Regions from separate parts of the Bacillus sp. SD127 genome, predicted to be linked through region 2. Evidence: a T-box and tRNA genes for the amino acid it is inferred to sense, from the RefSeq annotation. Region 2 holds a T-box; the other holds one or more tRNA genes.
The links. The T-box of region 2 lies ahead of valS (valine--tRNA ligase). A T-box ahead of a tRNA ligase gene usually reads a tRNA of that ligase, here a tRNA-Val.
Positions count from the first base shown of each region.

Region 1: it has a tRNA-Val gene. The T-box ahead of valS (valine--tRNA ligase) is inferred to sense a tRNA for this amino acid. The anticodon was not compared.

Region 1 covers NZ_CP191226.1:4,071,914-4,075,184, reverse strand. The annotation lists gene murQ (N-acetylmuramic acid 6-phosphate etherase) at 1-301, opposite strand, end outside; gene ACQVGS_RS21075 (GNAT family N-acetyltransferase) at 412-894, opposite strand; gene ACQVGS_RS21070 (2-thiouracil desulfurase family protein) at 906-1,361, opposite strand; tRNA gene ACQVGS_RS21065 (tRNA-Glu) at 1,543-1,617, shown strand; tRNA gene ACQVGS_RS21060 (tRNA-Val) at 1,621-1,696, shown strand; tRNA gene ACQVGS_RS21055 (tRNA-Thr) at 1,701-1,773, shown strand; tRNA gene ACQVGS_RS21050 (tRNA-Tyr) at 1,793-1,877, shown strand; tRNA gene ACQVGS_RS21045 (tRNA-Gln) at 1,882-1,953, shown strand; gene sigW (RNA polymerase sigma factor SigW) at 2,184-2,747, shown strand; gene rsiW (anti-sigma-W factor RsiW) at 2,761-3,271, shown strand, end outside.
Region 2 covers NZ_CP191226.1:1,399,529-1,402,799, forward strand. The annotation lists gene cotN (spore coat protein CotN) at 1-707, shown strand, start outside; gene ACQVGS_RS07140 (YszA family small membrane protein) at 727-918, opposite strand; T-box leader at 1,085-1,307, shown strand; gene valS (valine--tRNA ligase) at 1,367-3,271, shown strand, end outside.

The DNA of each region.
Region 1 (3,271 bases), 1.6 Mb from region 2:
CGATTACCTGATCAGGACTGACGCTGTAGGTCGGAGGACATTCAACTGCGTCCATCACACCGAGTCGGCCGCTAGTGCCTGCACCTGCGTAAATGAGCCGTCCGCCATTTTGAAAGGATTCATACGCGCATTCGACGGCTGCTTCGATATCGGGAAGGACACGCTGAACGGCGGCAGCGACTTTGATATCTTCATTGTTAATCATTTTTAAGATATCGAGGGTATTAGCTTTGTGTATTTCCGATGTTTGGCTATTGCGTGATTCCGTTGTAAGATTGTGAAGATTCAATTGTTCTGACATGAGGATGCCCCCTGTGTAAAAATAAATATATCTCAATATTCAGTATATTCATTTCTGTTATGATATTTCAACTATCATTTTTAATTTTTGAAACTTTATTTCAAAAGAGGCTATAAGAAATAATGAAGTATCAGCTGTTCGCCAAGCGGCCCGATTTTTCGGCGTCCTTTATCAAGAAATCCGGTTTTCATATATAGCTGCTTTGCACGGGTGTTCAGGTGATTGACGGCTAAAATGATTTCATCGCACCATGGGAAATACCCGTTAACAAAAGAGGGGAGCTGAAGCATGGCTTTTTTCGCATAGCCTTGTCCGTGGTGGGCAGAGTTTAATGATAAGGAACTGAGCAATAAAGCAAATGGATTGTTGGAATAGGGAGCAATGGTTTCTTTTGACGTATGTAGAATGAAAAAGCCTATTGGCAGATCACCTTTTAAGATAACAACCGGATAGCGCTCCTGTATGCTTAGAGCATGAGTCAGCACCTCTTTAGGGAGAGCGGTAAAGCGTTTGTCATCATTGTGTAAAGTAAATGCGTAAAGCTCCGGCAAATGCTCAGGCTTATAGAAGGATAAAGAGATATCTTGCATCATGATGAGCCTCCTTACAATATGTCGTCTAACTGGTTTTCAGAAATTACACGGTACCCCGCTTGTTTTAATAGCGCGGCGGTTACTCCGTTTCCAGCGATTTTTTTGCCTGAAAATGAGCCATTATAGATGAAATTGCTTCCGCATGATGGGCTGTTTTCTTTCAATATGACGGCAGAGGCGTTGATTTCTTTTGCGTAGGCCAATGTTTGGGCCGCGCCCTTCATATATAAATCTGTTACATCTTCTCCTGAAGACGTTATGATTTTCGCGGCTCCACTAAGAACATCCTCACCAGTGCCTCCGATGATTTCTGCTGGTTCTCGGGGAGTGGAGAAGCCGCCGAGAAGTTCAGGGCAAGCCATCACTGCTTGTTTTTCTTCAATCAGTTTTCGGATTTTCTCTGATGCGGCATGCGAACCGTTGTATCTGCATTCAATGCCGCCGAGGCAAGAGCTGACTAGTATCATATTGGTTTCTCCTCTCTTAATTCGATCTATATCTATCTTAAAATAAATGATAAATGTTAGGAGGCTTTTTCAGTTAAAAAAGGGGTTAAAAAGTTTGAAAATAAAAAATTTAAATTTCCTCTTTACAAAAGGGGGGGAACCTGTATATAATAACTTTTGTCAGCTCGACGAGAACACAAACGGCCCGTTGGTCAAGCGGTTAAGACACCGCCCTTTCACGGCGGTAACACGGGTTCGAATCCCGTACGGGTCACCATTTGGAGGATTAGCTCAGCTGGGAGAGCATCTGCCTTACAAGCAGAGGGTCGGCGGTTCGAGCCCGTCATCCTCCACCATCTTGCCGGTGTAGCTCAATTGGTAGAGCAACTGACTTGTAATCAGTAGGTTGGGGGTTCAAGTCCTCTTGCCGGCACTGTTTTTCTTAAAAATATGGAGGGGTAGCGAAGTGGCTAAACGCGGCGGACTGTAAATCCGCTCCCTCAGGGTTCGGCAGTTCGAATCTGCCCCCCTCCACCATCATTGGGCTATAGCCAAGCGGTAAGGCAACGGACTTTGACTCCGTCATGCGTTGGTTCGAATCCAGCTAGCCCAGTCACAGACACCTTTTGATCAAAGGTGTCTTTTTTCTTTTTGAAAAAATCATTCCAACTTCTAACTGTTCAGTCTGTATAATAATTTTAAAAATATGTTAAGGTAGTTTATTCACAAATTGCCATCTACACCCTGCCAAAAATTTGTTAAACTTATTTTATAAAAAAATTGAAACCTTTAGAAACGAAGCTCGTATACATACAGACCGGTGAAGGCAGAGGTTAGATAAATATGGAAATGATGATTAAAAAGAGAATTAAGCAAGTCAAAAAAGGCGATCAAAATGCATTTGCGGACATCGTAGATATTTACAAGGATAAAATTTATCAGCTTTGCTACCGTATGCTTGGCAATGTGCATGAGGCGGAAGATATCGCACAAGAGGCTTTCATCAGAGCGTACGTCAATATCGACAGTTTTGATATCAACCGGAAATTTTCAACTTGGCTTTATCGAATTGCGACCAACTTGACCATTGACCGCATTCGCAAAAAGAAGCCGGATTATTACCTCGATGCAGAAGTGGCGGGTACAGAAGGCTTGACGATGTATTCCCAAATCGCCGCAGATGGAGTTTTGCCTGAAGATGCAGTCGTATCGCTGGAGCTTTCACACACGATTCAGCAGAAAATATTAAAGCTTCCTGACAAATACAGAACTGTCATTGTATTAAAGTATATTGATGAACTCTCATTAATTGAAATCGGCGAGATTCTGAACATTCCTGTGGGGACTGTAAAAACGCGGATTCACAGAGGCAGAGAGGCTCTTAGAAAACAATTAAGGGATCTTTAAGTGGGGTGATGAAATGAGCTGTCCTGAACAAATTGTGCAGCTTATGCATATGCATCTTGATGGAGATATCCTTCCGAAAGATGAACAAGTATTAAAAGAACATCTGGAGGCATGCGAGGAATGCAGAAAGCATTTTTATGAGATGGAAAAATCCATTGCGCTCGTCCGGAGCACATCGCATGTCGAAGCCCCCGCCGATTTTACCGCTAACGTCATGGCAAAATTGCCTAAGGAGAAGAAAAGAGCTTCTGTGAAAAGATGGTTCAGATCCCATCCGGTTATCGCGGCTGCTGCGGTATTCATCATTTTGATGGGCGGAGGATTGTTAAACAGCTGGCACAATGACCACAACTTCAGCGTGTCGAAGCAGCCGAATCTGGTCGTGCAAAACAACACTGTGATCGTGCCTGAAGGTGAGACGGTCAAAGGTGATGTCACCGTCAAAAACGGCAAGCTGATTATTAAAGGGAAAATAGACGGGGATGTAACCGTTGTAAACGGAGAAAAGTATATGGCCTCTGCTG
Region 2 (3,271 bases):
TTAGAGAAACAGCCCGCCTTCACGAGAGAACTGCGCAGGAAATCAAGGTCAGGCGTGAAGACATTGAACACCACTATGAACAAACGAGAAAAAAGTGGGAAAATGAAAAGGTCATTTATGAACAGTTTGTAGACAGAGCTGAGAAAGAATGGTACCTTTCCCCCTTTGAATTGCAGGCTGTAACCTATTATTCAGAAACCATTTCCGCCGTAAACTTTGCGCTTGAGCGGATTAAGGACTGGTATGAAACGGCAAAAGAAAAAGGCTCCTCAAGGGTTGTCATTACCCACGGCAGCCTGTCTATTCACCATTTTCTGTATAATGATGCAGGGACCGGATACTTTACGAATTTTGAGAGAGCGTCTGTGGGGCCGCCGCATAACGACTTGCTCGGCTTTTACACACGAATGTTCAGCGGTTTTCCAAAAGCTTGTCCGGAGTGTGTCGATTGGTTTTATGCATATACGAAAGCATTTCCTCTGCATGAGGCTGAAATCAGTCTTTTTCTCAGTTACATGGCTTATCCGGCAGCGGTGTACAAAGTGCTGAACCGCTATCAGACCGGGAAAAGACGGCGTGAAAAAGATGAATGTACACACTTATTAAAGGCATACTGGCAAATGAAAAATATTGAGCCGTTTGTGATGAAAATCCATCAAATTGAACAAGAGAAAAAATTTCAGGCGGAAAACGAGTCCACGTCTTAATTGGCGCGGACTTGTTTGTTTATATCCATTCCAAATGAAGCGCACAGGCTAACAGAATCAATATTGCGAGCAGCAAGACATCAAAGGTTGTCGGAAAGAAAATGGTTCTGATACCTTGGAAAATCGTAATCGGGATAATCACTTGCGCGGATACAAGCCGAATTTGCCTGACCCACGGCGGCAGGGAATAAGAGCTGAAACGTTTCTTCACGGTGCATCCTCCTCAACGCATTTACAAGCATCATATGTATACTTGGTCAATAGGTGCCTGCCCATCTTGTATAGGACGCAGTATTTTTGGAAAAGATGATTGACGAATCAAAAACACTTTTACTATAATAAAGAACATAAATAAAGTATATAATGAGCTGATAGATACACCTGCTTAGAACGGGAAGAGTACAAGAAAGACGCATGCAGAGAGAGGAGCCGCTTGCTGAAAGGCTTCTTATGTTGTCTGATTGGAAGGTCGCCCGGGAGCATAATTTCTTGAAAGAAGAGTAGAGAAATTCGGGAAACCCCCGTTATCCGTTGAAGCGCATGAACTGACAAAGTTCATGAAAAAAGGTGGTACCGCGAAAGAGCTTTTTCGTCCTTTTCCCAAGGATGAAGGGCTCTTTTTTCGTTCTCAGCCATTTTAAACATGCTGGAGGGTTATGATGGAAACGAATGAACAAACAATGCCGACGAAATACGATCCGGCTGCGGTTGAAAAAGACCGATATGATTTTTGGCTAAAAGGTAAGTTTTTTGAAGCAGGCAGCGATCAGACAAAGGAGCCGTACTCTGTCGTTATTCCGCCGCCAAACGTAACAGGAAGGCTTCACCTTGGCCACGCTTGGGATACAACGCTGCAAGACATTGTAACAAGAATGAAACGCATGCAGGGTTATGATGTACTGTGGCTTCCGGGTATGGACCACGCCGGTATTGCGACACAGGCTAAAGTTGAAGCGAAACTTCGTGAAGAAGGCACAAGCCGTTACGATTTAGGCCGTGAGAAATTCCTTGAAGAAACGTGGAAGTGGAAGGAAGAGTATGCTGACTTCATCCGCAGCCAGTGGGCGAAATTAGGGCTTGGCCTTGATTATTCCCGTGAGCGCTTCACGCTTGATGAAGGCTTAAACAGAGCGGTTCGCGAAGTGTTCGTCAAACTTTATGAAAAAGGCTTGATCTACAGAGGCGAATACATCATAAATTGGGACCCTGCAACAAAAACAGCTTTATCAGACATTGAGGTCATTTACAAGGATGTTCAAGGCGCGTTTTATCACATGAGCTATCCGCTTGCTGACGGATCAGGTTCAATTGAAATCGCGACGACACGTCCAGAAACGATGCTTGGTGATTCAGCCGTTGCGGTTCACCCTGAAGATGAGCGCTACAAGCACCTTATCGGAAAAACGGTTATTCTGCCTATCACAAATCGTGAAATACCGATTGTCGGCGATGACTATGTTGATATGGAATTTGGTTCAGGTGCGGTAAAAATTACGCCTGCCCACGATCCGAACGACTTCGAGCTGGGCAACCGTCATAACTTAGAGCGCATTCTTGTCATGAATGAAGACGGCACGATGAATGAAAATGCGCTGCAATATCAAGGCATGGATCGCTTTGAATGCCGCAAAAAGCTCGTTAAAGATTTACAGGAGGCAGGCGTTCTCTTCAAAATCGAGGATCATCTGCACTCTGTCGGGCATAGTGAACGAAGCGGAGCAGTTGTTGAACCTTATCTTTCTACCCAATGGTTTGTGCGCATGCAGCCGCTTGCTGATGCAGCAATAGAATTGCAGGAGAAAGAAGAAAAAGTCAACTTTGTTCCTGACCGCTTCGAAAAAACGTATTTGCATTGGATGGAAAATATCCGCGACTGGTGTATTTCCCGTCAATTATGGTGGGGCCACCGCATTCCTGCCTGGTATCATAAAGAAACAGGCGAGTTATATGTCGGTCTTGAAGCGCCGGAGGACAGCGAAAATTGGGAGCAGGATACAGACGTGCTGGATACATGGTTCAGTTCTGCGCTCTGGCCTTTCTCCACTATGGGCTGGCCTGATTTGACAGCTGAAGACTTTAAACGCTATTATCCGACTGACGTTCTCGTTACAGGCTACGACATCATTTTCTTCTGGGTGTCACGCATGATTTTCCAAGGGATTGAATTTACTGGCGAACGTCCGTTTAAAGATGTTTTAATCCATGGCTTAATCCGTGATGAGCAAGGCAGAAAAATGAGTAAATCTCTTGGCAACGGTGTCGATCCGATGGACGTGATTGACAAGTACGGAGCCGATTCTCTTCGCTATTTCCTGGCGACTGGAAGCTCTCCTGGCCAAGATCTTCGCTTCAGCTATGAAAAAGTGGAATCGACTTGGAATTTTGCCAATAAAATTTGGAACGCTTCTCGTTTCGCATTAATGAACATGGATGGCATGACATATGATGAGCTTGATCTTTCAGGTGAGAAATCAGTAGCTGACAAGTGGATTTTAACGCGTTTAAACGAAACGATCGAAAGTGTGACACAGCTAGCTGATAAATATGAATTTGGTGAAGTCGGC